3 regions of the Streptomyces sp. NPDC091280 genome follow, and region 2 is predicted to be linked to each of the others. Evidence: riboswitches for the same ligand, from Rfam matches in the RefSeq annotation. Region 2 holds a riboswitch; each other region holds the start of a gene.

What was found. A riboswitch is a leader RNA that binds a small molecule or an ion and turns the genes downstream of it on or off. The one in region 2 is predicted to bind S-adenosylmethionine.
Region 1: linked by a shared signal. The riboswitch ahead of ACIQPR_RS30720 (aminotransferase class V-fold PLP-dependent enzyme) and the one ahead of ACIQPR_RS22420 (ABC transporter substrate-binding protein) in region 2 are both predicted to bind S-adenosylmethionine.
Region 3: linked by a shared signal. The riboswitch ahead of thrC (threonine synthase) and the one ahead of ACIQPR_RS22420 (ABC transporter substrate-binding protein) in region 2 are both predicted to bind S-adenosylmethionine.

Annotation. Positions count from the first base shown of each region.
Region 1 covers NZ_JBIVUZ010000011.1:12,687-18,769, forward strand. Annotated here, with positions in the region: gene trpD (anthranilate phosphoribosyltransferase) at 308-1,372, shown strand; SAM riboswitch class IV at 1,475-1,591, shown strand; gene ACIQPR_RS30720 (aminotransferase class V-fold PLP-dependent enzyme) at 1,757-3,118, shown strand; gene ACIQPR_RS30725 (Lrp/AsnC family transcriptional regulator) at 3,231-3,512, opposite strand; gene ACIQPR_RS30730 (rhomboid family intramembrane serine protease) at 3,509-4,243, opposite strand; gene ACIQPR_RS30735 (hypothetical protein) at 4,405-4,644, shown strand; gene ACIQPR_RS30740 (NYN domain-containing protein) at 4,682-6,025, shown strand.
Region 2 covers NZ_JBIVUZ010000007.1:268,485-274,567, reverse strand. Annotated here, with positions in the region: gene ACIQPR_RS22430 (ABC transporter permease) at 1-145, opposite strand, end outside; gene ACIQPR_RS22425 (ABC transporter permease) at 142-1,101, opposite strand; gene ACIQPR_RS22420 (ABC transporter substrate-binding protein) at 1,105-2,724, opposite strand; SAM riboswitch class IV at 3,114-3,226, opposite strand; gene ACIQPR_RS22415 (AAA family ATPase) at 3,426-3,995, shown strand; gene ACIQPR_RS22410 (TauD/TfdA dioxygenase family protein) at 4,457-5,278, shown strand; gene ACIQPR_RS22405 (MFS transporter) at 5,279-6,083, shown strand, end outside.
Region 3 covers NZ_JBIVUZ010000001.1:1,233,420-1,239,502, reverse strand. Annotated here, with positions in the region: gene ACIQPR_RS05735 (trehalose-6-phosphate synthase) at 1-176, opposite strand, end outside; gene ACIQPR_RS05730 (glucosyl-3-phosphoglycerate synthase) at 229-1,173, opposite strand; SAM riboswitch class I at 1,317-1,471, shown strand; gene thrC (threonine synthase) at 1,487-2,800, shown strand; gene ACIQPR_RS05720 (MoaD/ThiS family protein) at 2,797-3,072, shown strand; gene ACIQPR_RS05715 (cold-shock protein) at 3,504-3,710, shown strand; gene groL (chaperonin GroEL) at 4,035-5,657, shown strand; gene ACIQPR_RS05705 (NADH:flavin oxidoreductase) at 5,872-6,083, shown strand, end outside.

The DNA of each region.
Region 1 (6,083 bases), on a different contig from region 2:
TATTCATGTTGGTCTTATGCACGGCGGCGGAATGGGATCTGCCGGAGATGCTGCGGTCGCGTGCGTCGAATTCGACGGATGCCGAACAAGTCCGTCGTTCCCCACTGATAGTCGGTGTCCTCCACGACTCGGCGAGCCGGTCCGAGCGCCGCCGCAACGCTCCCCGGGTCGCACGCCGGACGCCGACCCGGGCATCGTCGTCCGGGGTACGGACAGCGCCTCTCCGGGGTCCTCCCGGCTGGATAGGGTGGGCACGTGCTCCCTCTTGTGGGAGTTCCCCTCTCTTACGACACCCAGGAGCGGCCTTATGAGCGCTGTGACCCCCGCTGGAGGCGACACCGCGGCGGCCCGTTCCTGGCCCGACGTGCTGAGTGCTCTGCTGGCCGGGCAGGATCTGAGCACCGCCGACACGGCGTGGGCGATGGACCGCATCATGAGCGGTGAGGCCGCGGACGCGCAGATCGCGGGCTTCCTGGTGGCGCTGCGCGCCAAGGGCGAGACGGTCGAGGAGATCACCGGTCTCGTCGAGACGATGTACGCCCACGCGAAGCCGCTGCACATCCCGGGGCCGGCCGTCGACATCGTCGGTACGGGCGGCGACCGGGCCAAGACGGTCAACATCTCGACGATGTCCGCGATCGTGATCGCGGGCACCGGCGCGCAGGTCGTCAAGCACGGCAACCGCGCCGCGTCCTCCGCGAGCGGCTCCTCCGACGTGCTGGAGAAGCTCGGTATCAACCTGGACCTGCCGACCGAGCAGGTCGCGCGGGTGGCGGCGGAGGCCGGGATCACCTTCTGCTTCGCGGCCAAGTTCCACCCCTCGATGCGGTTCGTCGGCGCGGTCCGGGGAGCGCTGGGCATTCCGACCGCGTTCAACCTCCTGGGCCCGCTCACCAACCCGGCGAAGGTCACCTCGTCGGCGATCGGCTGCTTCGACACCCGCATGGCCGGGCTCATCGCGGGCGTACTGGCCGAACGCGGCTCGTCCGCGCTGGTGTTCCGGGGCGACGACGGTCTCGACGAGCTGACCACCACCGCCACCTCCCGGGTGTGGACCGTCCGCGACGGCAAGGTCACCGAGGAGTCCTTCGACCCCCGGGACGTCGGTCTCGACCTGGTCCCCGTCGAGGCCCTGCGCGGCGCCGACCCCGACTACAACGCGGGCGTCGCCCGCCGGCTGCTGGACGGCGAGCCGGGCCCGGTCCGCGACGCCGTACTCCTGAACTCGGCGGCTGCCCTGGTCGCGCTGGAGCGGGGGGACGGGCCGCTGGCGGACCGGATCCGGGCCGGGATGGAGAAGGCCGCCGAGTCGATCGACTCGGGGGCGGCCAAGCGGACCCTGGAGCGCTGGGCCGCGGCCACCAACGCGTAGCCCAGCGGCGGTTGTCATACCGCGATGTGATTCTGTGACGTCGTCCCGCGATCCGGACACGGGTTGCGGGGCGGCGATCACCTCACGTAAGTTTTCCGATCAGGTCATGAGTGACAGTCATGAGGCCCCGGCCGACTGTCCGGCAACCCTCCGTCCGTGGCGGGGTGCCCCGGGTGAAGACCAGGCCGTGGGCAGCGAGGTCCTCGGCAAGCGCGGGCCCCTCGAAAGACACCAGGGGTCCTGGTCATCGAGGGAGCCCTCTGTGAGCAAGCGAATGCGATAGGGCGTCGAGCCCCGCCTCCGCATACCCCCTTTCACCTCCTCCGTGCTGGAGCCGTCCGCGCTCGCACGGCGGAACCCCCTTGCCTCTCACAGGAGTTCGCCATGTCTGTCGTCACCACGGCCGCCCCCCGGACCATTTGTGCCCCGCTGCCCGTTCTCGGCCGGGATGTCGCCGTCCCGCTCGTCACGGGCGGCGAAGTCACCTACGCGGCGCTCGACTACGCGGCCAGTGCCCCCGCCCTCCAGCGCGTCTGGGACGACGTGGCGGCCTACGCCCCCTACTACGGCAGCGTCCACCGCGGCGCCGGCTACCTCTCGCAGCTCTCCACGGACCTCTTCGAGAACGCCCGGCGGACGGTCGAGGAGTTCCTGGACTGCCGTCCCGAGGACCAGCTGGTCTTCACCCGCTCCACCACGGACTCCCTGAACCTCCTCGCCGCGGCCCTCCCCGCCGACTGCCAGGTGTTCGTCTTCGAGACCGAGCACCACGCGTCCCTGCTGCCCTGGAAGGACGCCCGGGTCACCTACCTCGACGCCCCGCGCACCCCGGCCCAGGCCGTCGAGACCCTGGAGCTGGCCCTCGCCGCCCGCGACCCCTACGGCCCGGCCCTGGTCTGCGTCACCGGCGCCTCGAACGTCACCGGCGAACTGTGGCCGGTCCGCGAACTCGCCGCCGCCGCGCACGCCCACGGCGCCCGGATCGTCCTGGACGCCGCCCAGCTCGCCCCGCACCACCCGGTCTCCGTCCAGGACCTCGACGTCGACTGGATCGCCTTCTCCGGCCACAAGCTCTACGCCCCCTTCGGCTCCGGCGTCCTCGCCGGCCGCGCCGACTGGCTCCAGGCCGCCGACCCCTACCTCGCGGGCGGCGGCGCCAGCCGCAAGGTCACCCGGCGCGAGGGCGGGGGAGTGGACGTCGAGTGGCACGACAGCGCCGCCCGCCACGAGGCCGGCTCCCCGAACGTCATCGGCGCCTACTCCATCGCGTCGGCCTGCAAGGCACTCACGGAGGCGGGCTTCGACACGCTGGTGGCCCGCGAGCAGTACCTCATCGAGAAGGTCCGGGCGGGCCTGGCCGGGATCCCGGCGGTGAAGGTCCTCTCCCTCTTCGGCGACGACGCCCCGCGCGTCGGCGTCATCTCCTTCGTCGTCGAGGGCTGGAACAGCTCCCACTTCGCCGCCGCCCTCTCCGCCGAGTACGGCATCGGCGTCCGCGACGGCCTCTTCTGCGCCCACCCCCTGGTCCGCACCCTCCTCGGCACCGACCCGCAGACGCAGGGCGAGTGCGGTGCCCCGGAGGCGGCCCCGGGCGAGAAGTCCCTCAACGCGATCCGGGTCAGCTTCGGCGCGGGCACCCCGGACGAGCACGTGGACCGCTTCGTGACGGCCGTGCGGGAACTGGTGACCGACGGCGCCAAGTGGAACTACCGCACGGAGAACGGCCGCTGCGTCCCGACGGTGTGAGGCAAACGCCTTCAGGGACAACCCCCCAGGGGCCCGAGGAACTGCGCGGCCAGCCACAACAAACCGGTCACCCGCACACGATCCGGGCCCCCACCCCCCTAGGCGCCCAACCTCACGAGTCCAACCCGATGGCGAACGCCGCCTCAAGGTCGTGCTGCGAGTACGTCCGGAACGCGACGTGCGTGTCCGTCCCCTCCACCCCCGGGATCTTGCTGATCCGGCCCGGGATGACCTCGGCCAGATCCTCGTGCTGGCGTACCCGCACCATCGCGATCAAGTCGTACGTGCCGGTGACGGAGAAGACCTCGCTCACGGATTCGAGCGCGGCGATCGACTCGGCGATCTCCGGAATCCGGTCCACGCTGGTCTTGATGAGGACGATCGCGGTGATCACGGCTGGTTCTCTCCCTCGGGGACCGTTGCTGGGGCGGCCCTCACTCTAGTCGCACGGCCGAATCGCACCCACGCGTAGCAGAACCCGAGCGTGAAGCCCACCAGGTGGGCGAGGTACGCCACCCCCGGCCCCTGTGCCGCCTGCCCCGCCGCCAGCCATTGCAGGGCCGCCCAGAACGGCAGCACCACCCACGCGGGGAACCGCAGCGGCAGAAAGAAGAGGAAGGGCAGGAGGCTCGTCACACGGGCCCGGGGGAACAGGTACAGGAACGCGCCGAGGACCGCCGAGATCGCCCCGGACGCGCCGACCAGCGACTGCGCGGAGTCCGCGTTGGCCACCGCGTACCCCAGCAGCGCGAGATAGCCGCACACCAGGTAGAAGAGGGTGAACCCGACCCGGCCGAGCCGTTCCTCCGTCATCGCTCCGAAGACGTAGAGGAAGAGCATGTTGCCGAGGAGGTGGACCCAGCTGCCGTGGACGAAGAGGGCGGTGACCGGGGTCAGGGCCTCGCGGGCGGGGGCGGCGAACAGGTCGGCCGGTACCACGCCCCAGTGGCGGAAGTACGTCCGCTGCGCCACGAGCAGCGCGTCCCCGGTGCCGTAGGACGGGACGAAGCCCGAGGACGGGCCGAGGACGAAGATCAGGCAGCACAGGGCGATCAGGGTGTACGTCATCGGTGCGGAGGTGTTCCGGAGGGCTCTGACGGACGCGGTCGCCCAGTTGCTGATCATGGACACAGAGCATGGCGTAACGGGACGTACCGGGTCAGCGTGCCTCGCCGCTGTGGACGGCCGAGCGGCGAGTACCCGCCAGGCCGTAGGGTTACGAGCCACACTCGCCGGGCAGACCGGCGATCACGGAAACTGGAACAAGAAGGAAGCGGACAGCCACGATGACGGTACCCCTGCCGACCGCCTCGACGCGGTGGCGCTGCACCCTCTGCGGCAACCTCACGCGCTTCGACGTGACGCGTTCGTCGAAGGTCGTGGAGTACCTCCACCTGGACCTGGCGGGTGAGCCGAAGGTGGAGGAGCGCGAGGTGGTCAGTGAGACCATCGAATCGGTGCGCTGCCGCTGGTGCAATGCCGTGGACCAGGTGGAACTCGTGGACAGGCCGGGCGCCGGCTCCTGAGAGGGAGTGGCCCCGCACAGGTATTGGGGTGTGAGGGATGGTGGAGAACTCAGGCGGGGGGCCGGGCGACGGCGCCGCCGAGGTGCTCGACCGTCCGCTGCCCGACGGGGTGCGGAGAAGGGTCGTGCAGATCGTCTCCGACGGGTTCGGCGGGCTCACCGTCGCCGAACTGCCCGCACAGCTGCGCCAGTACGCCCGCTTCGCACCCAACCGGCGCGCCAAGTTCGCCGGCAACGCCATGGCCTCCGCGCTGGAGACCGACCCGCTGTTCCGGCAGCGGATCGGGGAGAAGCTGAGAGAGGCGCAGCCGGAACTCACCGGGGCGCTCGACTCCGGCGCGCCGCCCCCGGCCGCGGACCCGCTCGATGTGGCGGCCGCGGCCTATGTGCTGCGCCCCACCGGCTGGGTGAAGCTGGTGACCGCCGCCGGCGAGGAGGCGCTGCGCGCCGACGCCGAGCGCGCCGACGAGGAGAACCGGGCCGAACTGGACCGGCTGCGCGAGGAGTTGGCGCAGGCGCGGGACGCCACCCGGACCGAGACCGAGCGGCTGCGCACCGAACTGGACGCGGCGAAGAAGGAAGCGGAGTCGCTGCACCGCAAGCTGCGCTCCGCCCTCAGTGATGTCAAGCGCGGTGAGGCCGCCCTGCGCAAGCTGCGCGCCGAGACGGACGCGTCGCGCGCCGAGGGCCAGGCCCAGGTGTCCGCGGGCGAGGCCGAGACCCGGCGGCTCAAGGCCCGGCTGGCCGAGGCGGAGGCGGCCCTGGAGGCCACCCGCAAGGCGGCCCGGGAGGGACGCAGCGTCGAGGACATGCGGGTACGGCTGCTGCTCGACACCGTGCTGGACGCGGCCCAGGGGCTGCGCCGGGAACTGGCCCTGCCGCCCGTCTCGGTACGGCCCGCCGAGACCGTGGACGCGGTCGAACCGGGACGAATGACCCCGAAGGACATCGCGGCGCGGGCGCTGTCCGAGCACGACCCGGCGATCCTCGACCAGTTGCTCGCGCTGCCGCAGGCCCATCTGGTCGTCGACGGCTACAACGTCACCAAGACCGGCTATCCCCAAATGCCCCTGGAGAAGCAGCGGTTGAGGCTGCTGGGGCAGCTCTCGCAGCTGGCCGCGCAGACCGGCGCCGAGGTCACCTGTGTCTTCGACGGGGCCGAGCTGGCCGCGCCGGTGCTGCTCGCGCCGCCGCGCGGAGTGCGGGTGCTGTTCTCCAAACCGGGCGTCACCGCCGACGAGTTGATCCGCCAGCTGGTGCGCGCGGAGCCGCCCGGCCGGCCCGTCATCGTCGCGTCGACCGACCGCGAGGTGGCCGACGGCATCGCGAAGGCGGGCGCGCGGCCCGTCGCTTCTGCGGTACTCCTGAAGCGACTGTCGTGAAGGTCAACGTACAGGGTTAATGCCGGAATTGACCGAACCGTCACGCAACGTAGTGTCA
Region 2 (6,083 bases):
CGGGACGGCGCACCAGGAACCGCAGGACCCGGCGCACCTCGACGCGGCGTCCCGGCCCGGACCCTGGCCCGACCGGCCGCGCGGGGCCGAGCGCGGCATCGGCGGGGGTGCCGGCGGCGGTGTCGTCGACAAGACCCTGACTCATACGGTGACCGCCTTCCGGCCCGAGGTCATCACGATCCGCGGATCGAGCAGTGGGTAGACGAGGTCGACGAGCAGGTTCGTCAGGACGAAGATCAGCGCGCCGAACACCACCACGCCCTGCACCAGCGGGATGTCCTGGGCCGTGACCGCGGCGGCCGTCACCCGGCCGAGGCCGTCGCGCGAGAACACCGTCTCGACGACCACCGAACCGGCGATCAACTGCCCGACCAGCAGGCCGACCACGGTGAGCGCGGGCAGGGACGCGTTGCGCAGGGCGTGCCGCAGATGGACGCGCCACCGCCCGGCGCCCTTGGCCCGGGCGGTCTCCACATAGGCCTGGTCCAGCGCGGTGAGCAGGCTCTTGGCCAGGACCTGTGCCACCTGCGCGCCGGTCGGGATCGCCAGCGTCAGGGCCGGCAGGATCAGCCCCCGCAGCCCGTCGTTGCCGAACGCGGGGAACCAGTGCAGGCGGAAGGAGAACGACTCGACGAGCAGCAGCCCCACCCAGAACGTCGGGACCGACACCCCCAACGGCGGCAGGGACAGCAGCAGTTGGCGCAGCCACCGACGCGAGGTGTAGGTCGCGACCACCGCCAGGCCGCCGCCGAGCAGCACGGCGAGGAGCAGCGCGGCGCCGGTCAGCTGGAGGGTCTGCGGCAGGGCGTCGGCCAGTGTCGAGGACACCGGCCGGCCCGTGGAGACGGAGTTCCCGAAGTCCCCGCGCACCGCCCGGCCGAGGTAGTCGGCGTACTGCGCCAGGACCGGCTTGTCGAAGCCGTACTCGTGGCGCAGCGCCGCCAGTTGGGCCGGGTCGACCGTCCCGGAGTCCATTCCGGCACTCGCCATCGCCGTGACCGGATCGCCCGGCAGGAAGTCGAGGACCAGGAAGGACACCGTGTAGGCGGCCCACAGCACGCCGACCGCCTGGGCGAGCCGTTTGATCGCGTAGCGGCGCACGGGTCAGCCGATCCAGGTGTCGTGCAGCTGGATCCGGCTGGAGGCGTCGAAGTTCAGGGCGTGCACCTTCTTCGCCACGCCGATCTGGGTCTGGAGCTCGACCACCGGCGCGTAGTAGGCGTTCTTGACGAGCAACTCCTGCGCCTGCTGCACGAGTTGGGCGCGCTTCGCGGTGTCCGTGGTGGCCGCCTGTCCGGTCAGCGCCGTGTCGAGCGGGCTCGCGGGCAGGCGGTAGAAGTTCGCCAGCTTGGTGGAGAAGGAGCTGCGCAGGATGTCGGGGTCGGCGCGGGTGATGTTGCTCCACGCCACGTCGAAGTCGCCGGACTGGAGGGTCGGGGCGAGCTGGGTGACCTGGAGCTGCTTGAGCGTCAGACCGATGCCGACGGCCTTCAGTTGCTGCTGGATCAGCTCCAACGCGGGCTGGTTCGTGGCCGAGTTGGGGATCCAGTCGACGGTGAGGCTCAGCTTCTTGCCGTCCTTCGTCCGGACGCCGTCGCTGCCGGTCTTCCAACCGGCCGCGTCCAGCAGGGACTTCGCCTTGGCCGCGTCGGTCGTCAGGTCCGAGGACAGGTCCGTGTAGTCGGGTGTGGTGTGCGCCAGGACGCTGGTCGCGGGCTGGGTCCCGGTCGGGAACACCGCGTCGGCGATCTGCTTGCGGTCGATGGCGAACCCGATGGCCTGGCGCACCCGCGCGTCCTTCAGGACCGGCCGCGAGTTGTTGAGCGCCAGCCCGAACACCACGCCCGGATTGGCCCGCCGCTGGAGGGTGACCTGACCGCCCTTGAGCGCCGCCTCGTTGGCCTTGCCGACGCTGCTGATCGCGTCGACCTGCCCCGACTGGAGACTGCCGGCCCGTACTCCCGCCTCGGGCACGACCTTGAAGACCACCTTGTCGAGGTAGGCCTCCCCGCTCTTGCGCCACAGCGAGGAACCCCACGCGTATCCGGTGCGCTTGGCGAGCGTGATCGACTGGTTCTGCACATACTGCTTCAGCACGAAGGGCCCGGAGCCGACCACGCCCTTGCTGCACTTCTCCTGCGGGCTCCGCTGCACGCTCGCCGACGACTCGATGCCCAGCGAGTGTGTCGAAGTGGCTTGCAGGAACTGGGCGTTGGGCTGCTGGAAGGTCACCTTCACGGTGAGCGGGTCGACCACGGTGGTGCTCTTGAGGCCGCTCAGATAGCCCTCGGCGAGGGTGCCCAGCGCGCCGAGCTTCGGCACCGCGTCGAAGTTGTCCTTGACCACCTGCGCGGTCAGCTTGGACCCGTCGCTGAAGGTGACACCCGATCTGAGATGGAACGTGAACGTCGTCGCGTCGGAGCTGATGTCCCAGCTCTTCGCCAGCCACGGCACGATCTTGCCGGTCTGGGGGTTTTGGTCGGTCAGCGAGTCGACGATCTGCCGCACCGAGTAGATGGTGTCGTTGCTGGCCACCTGCTGCGGGTCCACGCAACCGGCGTCGGAGCCCACCGCGAAGGTCAGCGTCCCACCGGACGTGGCCCGGCCGCCGGTGTCGCCGGCGCCACCGCCCCCCGATCCGCAGGCGGTCAGCAGGAAACTGGTGGTCACGAGAGCGGCCGTAGCCGCCCGTCGGGTGGTTCGGGAGACCGGATGTGCTGTCACGGGAGAGGTGCTCCTACTCGTGTCACCCCGTGCACACGGACCTGTGCGGAACGTGGCGGGGCGCGCGGACGGTATCGACCCCGGCGGGGTGGATCCGGTGGGGCGGGGAGGACGTGCCGGCCGGCACGGGACGCGCCCGCGCGCATGTCGACTCGTCGAAGAAGGGAAGGTGAAGGGGGAAACGGGGCTGTGCCGGAGAAACAGCGGTGACGGATGTCAGGCTCTGCGGCCGGACCTGGTCAGCTGTGACAGAGACAGCCGGCGCAGCGCTTCAGGTCGATGTGGCGCCGACGGGAGAGCCGGGAGAAAACCACGGCGTCGGGACAGGAGGCACTCAGGTCGTAGCTGTCGGGCACGCCGTCCTCCATGTCCGGGACCCCGGTCACGGGGTCGCGCGCTTGCAGAGTCGTCAGTGTCTCTGCCGGGCTTTCACCTGGAGCACCCCACCGCGTCGGAGGGTTGCCGGTCAGCCAGCCAGGGCTTGTTGCTGACACTCGATGCCACTGGAGATCGTAGGGAGTCGTCTCGCTGTGCGTCAATGCCGGGGCAGAGGTCCGGCGTCGGGGAAACTTCTGAACCTGCCGTCGCGCGGTCGCGGACGAGGCTCTCCCCGCCCTGCCCCCACGGCACTGAGTCGATCGCTCCCTCTTCCCGAACTGCCGTCTGCCGCCTGCCGGTTCACGGCCACCAGAGGACCCACCATGAAGCGCTACATCCTCACCGGCGCGCCCGGTGCCGGAAAGACCACGATCCTGCGCCGGCTGCGCGCGGACGGATTCGACGTCGTCGAGGAGGCCGCCACCGCGGTCATCGCCCACGAGCAGGCCGGGGGAGACGCCGAGCCCTGGACCCGGCAGGGCTTCGTCCGGAAGGTGGTCGATCTGCAGCGTCTGCGACAGGTGACGTCCGTGACGGAGGGCGTGACCCGGCAGGTCTACGACAGGTCTCCGGTGTGCACACACGCCCTCAGTACCTACCTCGGCCGCCCCGCGCCGGCCGCGCTGCTCGCCGAGATCGACCGGGTCACCCGTGACCGGATCTATGAACCGCAGGTCTTCTTCGTCCGCAACCTCGGATTCTGCGAGCCCACGGCCGCCCGCCGGATCAGCTTCGAGGAGTCCCTCGTGTTCGAGCGCGTCCACGAAGAGAGCTATCGGCGGTTCGGCTACGACCTCGTGGAGGTACCGGCCGGTGACCTGGCCGACCGGGTGGCGCTGATCGCGGACACCATCGCCCGACTCACCGACGACGTGTCCGACCGCGGGGCCTGAGCGGTGGTTCCGGGAGGGTGCGGTCACCGCAGCGGTCGACGCCCCCGGTCGTCCCACCGCTCGGACGCGTGGTGGACGCACCTTTCCGGGTGTGCTTTGATCCGGCCATGGACACAACTGGCCAGGCACACACGGTGCTGCTCGACCCGTTCTGGGTGAGCCGCCGCGCCGACCAGTTCGACGAGGTCTGTTGCTGATCGCCGTTCCACGGCCCCTTCCCCGCACCCCTTCGCTCCCTCGCAACCGGTAACCCCCGTACGGCCGTTGAGTCGCTGTGCGAGGAGACGCCGAGCGCCGTCCGCTCCCTCTTCGCGCTGCCCGACGACCCACGGGTGGTGACCGGGCACGTCGACTCGCGCCGCTTTCGCGGCTCCACGCGCACCGGTGCCGAGGACCGGCGGACGGCCCCGACCAGCCGCACGCCCACCAGCCGCACAGCAGTCGCCGCAGAGGAGAACGCCATGACCACCGCCGCCCGTCTCGACATCCTCAGGGCAGGGCCCCGCTTCGGCGCCGAAGTCGCCGGCGTCGACCTGACCGCGCCCGTCGACGAGAGCACCGCCGAGGAACTGCGCCGGGCCTTCCGCGACCACAAGGTCCTCGTCTTCCGCGGTCAGCATCTGACGCCCGATCAGCAGGTCGCCGCCGTAGGCCTGTTCGCCCGGCCCTTCGACCACCCCACCGCGCTGAAGCACCCGGACAACCCGCTTGTGTATCCGTACGACGTCAAGCACACGGGCAAGGCCAGCACCTGGCACATCGGCGGGCTCTGGCGCGAGCCCGTCTTCGCGATCGAGTCCCTCACCTACGAGGTCGTGCCCGAACTCGGCGGCCACACCCTGTGGGCGGACCTCCAGGCCGCCTACGACGACCTGTCGGAGCCGTTCAAGGTGCTGCTGGAATCGGTCGGCGCCCTCTACGCGGGCAACGCCGAGAACTACGCGCAGGGCAGCAGGAAGAACGCACCCGGCGAGCCCGTCGAGCACCCCGTCGTCCTCACCCACCCCACCACCGGCCGCAAGGGCCTCTTCATCAGCAGCTCGGCGAAGCAGCTCACCGGTGTCACCCCGGCGGAGAGCAAGGTCCTCCTCGACCATCTGCTGCGGCACGCCTCCTCGCCGGACTACACGATCCGCTTCGGCTGGCGGCCCGGCGACTTCGTCCTCTGGGACAACCGGGCGACCTGGCACTACGCCGTCGACGACTACGGCGACGGAGAGCGCGTCTACCGCAAGGTCCTCGGAGTGGAGCCGGACGCGGGCACCACGGCGCGGCACGCCTGAATGCTCCCCGGAGAAGACCGCGCCGCCCGCCGCGTCCTGCTGGTGTGTCTGGCCGCGGGGGCAACCACCCTGCTGGACCAGGCAGTTCTGAACATCGCGGTCCCCAGCCTGCGGCACTCGCTGGGGGCCGGCGCGGCGGACGTCCAGTGGATCGTGGCCGGTTACTCGCTGGCGTTCGGACTGGCCCTCGTACCCGGGGGCAGTCTCGGCGACCTGCACGGCCGCAAGCGGCTCTTCCTCGCCGGAATGGCCGTCTTCCTCCTGGCCGGGGTGGTGGCCGCGACCGGCGGCGGGCCGGGGACCGTGATCGGCGCCCGGCTGGTGCAGGGAGCCGCCGCCGGACTCGTCAACTCCCAGGTCATCGGGACCATTCAGGACGTGTTCCACGGGCTCGACCGGGGCCGCGCGCTGGGAATGTACGCGGTGACGGCGGGCGTGGCCGCCGCACTCGGCCCACCGCTCGGCGGCGCCCTCGTCGCCGGATACGGGGCCGGGACCGGCTGGCGCTACTGCCTCCTGCTGAGCGCACCGTGCGCACTGGTCACCCTGACCCTCGCCACCCGCTGGCTGCCGCCGCCCCGGCGCACCGCCCGTGACTCCCGGCTGGACGTGACCGGCCTGGGCCTGGCCTGCGCGTGCACGCTGACGGTGATGGTGCCGTTCATCCGGACACCGGGCAGTGGGGGAGCGGCACTTCTGTGGGCGGCCGGAGCGTGCGCCCTGGCCGGGGCGTTCGTCGCGCAGCAGCGGCTGCGGGTACGGCGGGGCCGGGTGCCGCTGGTCCATCCGGCGCTCGCGTCGTCCC
Region 3 (6,083 bases), on a different contig from region 2:
AGGGCGTCCGCGTCCGGGCCGATCGCCGACAGCCCGGACACCAGCCCGCCGCCGCCGCGCCTGGCGCGCAGCGCACCGTCGTCGCCGACCTCGTAGGAGACCGGGCCGCGGTTGGACGCGACGAGCACCTGGGCCTTCGCGGCCGACGTAGCTGACGTAGCTGACGTAGAAGCCATACGGCACAACCTAGCCCGGCCCGGAAACGCTCAAACGTGCGGACGGGGCGGGTTACGCCACCTTGCGGGACTGGTACTCGGCGATGTCCGCCATCGGCGGCCGTTCCTCCGTGTCCACGGAGTACGTGCGCGGCTCGAAACCGTCCGGACCCCGCTCGAACTGGGTCAGGGAGGGCCGGACGAGATGCCCGCGGGCCAGCCGGAGCTGGGCCGTGCGGTAGATCTGCGCGGCCATCCGCCCCAGCGCCTGCCCGTCCTGGTGCCGGTGCTTGCGCACACCGACGTCGACCTGCGCGAGCGCGTCCAGGCCCACCAGGTGCAGCGCGTCGACGAGCATGCCCAGTTCTACGCCGTAGCCGACGGGGAACGGCAGCTGCTCCAGCAGCGAGCGGCGGGCCGCGTACTCACCGCCCAACGGCTGGACGAATCCGGCCAGTTGGGGCCAGTGCATGTTCAGCAGCGGGCGGGCCATCAGCTCGGTGACCCGGCCGCCCTGTCCGGCCGCGCCGGCGAGCGGGCGGTCGTACATCGCCTTGACGAGGTCGACGCCCGGGTCGGTGAGCAGCGGGCCCACGATGCCGGTGACGAAGTCGGAGGAGAACTCCTTCAGGTCCGCGTCGACGAAGCAGACGATGTCCCCGCTCGTCACCAGCAGGGAGCGCCACAGCACCTCGCCCTTGCCGGGCACGGCGGGGATGCGGGGCAGGATGTCGTCGCGGTGCACCACCCGGGCGCCCGCCGCGGCGGCCACCTCGGAGGTGCGGTCGGTGGACCCGGAGTCGACGACGACGATCTCGTCGACGAGGGGGACCTGCTGCATGAGGTCGTGCCGGATGACGGCGACGATCTCGCCGACCGTCGCCTCCTCGTTCAGCGCGGGCAGCACGACGGAGACCGACTGGCCCGTGCGGTGCTTCGCGGCCAGGATCTTGTGGAGCGGCCGGTCGGTCAGGGACCAGGAGCGGGTGCTCAGCCAGTGCTCGACTTCCTTCAGCACGTTGCGCGGCTCCTCTGCGTTCCATCTCGCGGTTCGGACGGCTCACTCAACTGTCCTGGCCTTCGGTTACAGTCTTGAACAACGCTGATGACCATTACATGTCCGAGGCCGTCGGCGAGACAATTGCATACACAACTGAACACCGCTCATCCAGAGGGGCAGAGGGATACGGCCCGTTGAAGCCCCGGCAACCCTCCAGCCGGTCTTGTCGCATGTACACGTACATGTGCCGAGGCTCCCGGCTCGGGAAGGTGCCAAATCCGTCTCACGGCGAAACGCGTCGTGAGGAAGATGAGGAAAGGGCCTCGCCTCCATGGCTGCGCAGACTGTCGCAAGCACCACGAACACCGCGAACACTGACACCGGCTCCGCGAACGCCGTCGATCTCGGCCCCGCCACCGCGCTCTCCTGCCGCGAATGCGGCCACCGCGTCCCGCTCGGCCCGGTCTTCGCCTGCGAGGAGTGTTTCGGCCCGCTGGAGATCGCCTACGACTTCTCGGGCTACGACACCGAAGAGCTCCGCAAGCGGATCGAAGCGGGCCCCGCGAACATCTGGCGCTACGCGTCCCTCCTGCCCGTCCCCGCCGACGTGGCGACCAAGCCGAACATCAACCCCGGCTGGACCAAGCTCGTCCAGGCCGACAACCTCGCCCGCGCACTGGGCGTCGACGCCGGCAAGCTGTTCGTCAAGGACGACTCCGGCAACCCGACCCACTCCTTCAAGGACCGTGTCGTCGCGCAGGCCATCGAGGCGGCCCGCGCCTTCGACTTCACCACCCTCTCCTGCTCCTCCACCGGCAACCTCGCGGGCGCCGTCGGCGCCGCCGCCGCCCGGGCCGGCTTCCGCTCCTGCGTGTTCATCCCGCACGACCTGGAGCAGGGCAAGGTCGTCATGGCCGCGGTCTACGGCGGCGAGCTGGTCGGCATCGAGGGCAACTACGACGACGTGAACCGCTTCTGCTCCGAGCTGATCGGCGACCCGGCCGGCGAGGGCTGGGGCTTCGTCAACGTCAACCTGCGGCCGTACTACGCGGAGGGCTCCAAGACCCTGGCGTACGAGATCTGCGAGCAGCTCGGCTGGCGGCTCCCGGACCAGCTGGTCGTGCCGATCGCCTCCGGCTCGCAGCTCACGAAGATCGACAAGGGCCTCCAGGAACTGATCAAGCTGGGGCTCGTCGAGGACAAGCCGTACAAGATCTTCGGCGCCCAGGCGGAGGGCTGCTCGCCGGTGTCCGTGGCCTACAAGGCCGGGCACGACGTGGTCCGCCCGCAGAAGCCGAACACCATCGCCAAGTCCCTCGCCATCGGCAACCCGGCGGACGGGCCCTACGTCCTCGACATCGCCCGGCGCACGGGCGGTGCGGTGGAGGACGTGGACGACGAGCAGATCGTCGAGGCGATCAGGCTGCTGGCCCGCACCGAGGGCATCTTCGCCGAGACGGCGGGCGGGGTGACCGTGGGCGTGACGAAGAAGCTGATCGACAACGGCCTGCTGGACCCGACGCTCACCACGGTCGTGCTGAACACCGGCGACGGCCTCAAGACCCTGGACGCGGTCGCCGACACCGGCCTCACCGCGACCATCCGCCCGAACCTGGACTCCTTCCGAGAGGCTGGCCTCGCATGAGCGTGACCGTCCGCATCCCCACCATCCTGCGCACCTACACCGGCGGCAGGGCCGAGGTCGCCGCCGAGGGCGCCACCCTCGCCGAGGTCATCGGCGACCTGGAGAAGAACCACACCGGCATCGCCGCCCGCGTCCTGGACGACCAGGGCAAGCTGCGCCGGTTCGTCAACGTCTACGTCAACGACGACGATGTGCGGTTCGAGCAGGGGCTGGAGACGGCGACTCCGGACGGGGCCGGCGTCTCGATCATTCCGGCCGTTGCCGGGGGTTGATCGTTACCCTCGGTAACGTAGATTACCGAGTGTTCATCGAATTGCCTCTTCCGCGAGAGAAGCGGAGGGGGCAATTCTCTATGGTTGAGCACGGTACAGTTGGGGAACGCGCTCCATCCCGCATGCCGAACGCATATGAGTACCGGCTCCTTGTGCGACGAGAAGTAGCCAAAGTGTGTGGCTCTTTTGCGCCTTATGTGCCCTTTATCGGGCCCGACTTGCCCTGAAGTCGGACGAATTCTCCGTAAATTCCCGACCGGTCCTGCCCGGAATTCTCGTCGGATTGACCTGTTGCAGACGGCAGTTGGACGGATACATTCGGCCGCGGTCGACGCGTTCCGGCGCACGCCCCCAATCCTGTGGGGGGTGAGGTCTGACCCGGATCCGCGAAGTGCGGATCCGTGCAAGGGCCAGTAATAGGGGAGTTAGGCATGGCTCAGGGCACCGTCAAATGGTTCAACGCGGAGAAGGGGTACGGCTTCATCGCGGTCGACGGTGGTGCGGATGTTTTCGTCCACTACAGCGCGATTCAGATGGACGGCTACCGCACCCTGGAAGAGGGTCAGCGGGTCGATTTCGAGATCTCGCAGGGTCAGAAGGGGCCGCAGGCGGACATGGTCCGGCTCGCGACCGGCTGAAGCACGCGCCGACGAACAGCAGCGACGTTCTTCGTTCCTCACCGAAGGGCTCGTACTCCTGGGGGGTCACCTCCTGGGGTACGGGCCCTTCGGCGTGCGAGCCTCCTGGTCGGGGGTGCCAGTACTCGGGAGCCGCTTGCACTCGACCATGCCGAGTGCTAATCATTGGCGTTAGCACTCTGAAGGTGAGAGTGATAACGAAGGATCGGGTCGGTGAGGCCCGCAGGCCAGGTGGCGCAAGGAGCCACGGGGCAGGCGAGCCGTCCGTCGCGGGCGCCAGCGCGGTCCGGAGCAATCCACCCCAGTCCGGGAGGACCACTTCACATGGCCAAGATCATCGCGTTCGACGAGGAGGCGCGGCGAGGCCTTGAGCGCGGCATGAACCAGCTCGCCGACGCCGTCAAGGTCACCCTCGGCCCCAAGGGCCGCAACGTCGTCCTTGAGAAGAAGTGGGGCGCCCCCACGATCACCAACGATGGTGTCTCCATCGCCAAGGAGATCGAGCTGGAGGACCCGTACGAGAAGATCGGCGCCGAGCTGGTCAAGGAAGTCGCCAAGAAGACGGACGACGTCGCCGGTGACGGTACGACCACCGCGACCGTCCTCGCCCAGGCCCTCGTCAAGGAAGGCCTGCGCAACGTAGCCGCCGGCGCCAACCCGATGGCCCTCAAGCGCGGTATCGAGAAGGCCGTCGAGGCCGTCTCCGGTGCCCTCCTTGAGCAGGCCAAGGACGTGGAGACCAAGGAGCAGATCGCTTCGACGGCCTCCATCTCCGCCGCCGACACCCAGATCGGCGAGCTCATCGCCGAGGCGATGGACAAGGTCGGCAAGGAAGGCGTCATCACCGTCGAGGAGTCGCAGACCTTCGGTCTTGAGCTGGAGCTCACCGAGGGCATGCGCTTCGACAAGGGCTACATCTCGGCGTACTTCGCGACCGACATGGAGCGTATGGAGGCCGTCCTCGACGACCCGTACATCCTGATCGCGAACTCCAAGATCGCCAACGTCAAGGACCTGCTCCCGCTCCTGGAGAAGGTCATGCAGTCGGGCAAGCCGCTGCTGATCATCGCCGAGGACGTCGAGGGCGAGGCCCTGTCCACGCTGGTCGTCAACAAGATCCGCGGCACCTTCAAGTCCGTCGCCGTCAAGGCTCCGGGCTTCGGCGACCGCCGCAAGGCCATGCTCGGCGACATCGCCATCCTCACGGGCGGCGAGGTGATCTCCGAGGAGGTCGGCCTCAAGCTGGAGAACGCGACCGTGGACCTCCTCGGCCGCGCCCGCAAGGTCGTCATCACCAAGGACGAGACCACCATCGTCGACGGCTCCGGCTCCGCCGACCAGGTCGCCGGCCGGGTCAACCAGATCCGCGCCGAGATCGAGAACAGCGACTCGGACTACGACCGCGAGAAGCTCCAGGAGCGCCTGGCCAAGCTCGCCGGTGGCGTCGCCGTCATCAAGGCGGGCGCGGCCACCGAGGTCGAGCTCAAGGAGCGCAAGCACCGCATCGAGGACGCCGTCCGCAACGCGAAGGCGGCCGTCGAGGAGGGCATCGTCGCCGGTGGCGGCGTCGCGCTCATCCAGGCGGGCCACGTCTTCGAGAAGCTGGAGCTCGACGGCGACGAGGCCACCGGTGCCGCGATCGTGAAGCTGGCCCTTGAGGCCCCGCTGAAGCAGATCGCCGTCAACGCCGGCCTCGAAGGCGGCGTCGTGGTGGAGAAGGTCCGCAACCTCACCCCGGGTCACGGCCTCAACGCCGCGTCCGGCGAGTACGTCGACCTGGTCAAGGAAGGCATCATCGACCCGGCGAAGGTCACGCGTTCCGCTCTGCAGAACGCCGCCTCCATCGCCGCGCTCTTCCTCACCACCGAGGCCGTCATCGCCGACAAGCCGGAGAAGGCCGCGGCCCCGGCCGGCGGCGGCATGCCGGGCGGTGACATGGACTTCTGATCGACCCCTTCCGGTCGGTCAACGGTCTTACCGAGGGCGGTACTTCCTGCTTCTGGCGGGGGGTACCGCCCTCGGGCGTGTCCGGGATCACAGGCCGAGGGGCGGGACGGCCGGAATGACGGGCTTGGCCCGGAGGTTGTTGTTGACGCATGATCAATGCATACGCACATACCGTCCGGTACCCCGTGCCTGGTAGTCCGAGGAGCCCTCACACGTGTCTACGACCGCCCCCGCCTCCCGAGCGGCCGAAGTCCTCGCCCGCCCCATCGTCCTCAACGGCCTGACCGTCCCGAACCGGATCGTGATGGCGCCGATGACCCGGCAGTTCTCCCCGGGCGGCATCCCCGGCGAGGACGTGGTCGGGTACTACTCCCGCCGGGCCGCCGCGGGCGTCGGCCTGATCGTCACCGAGGGCACCTACGTCGG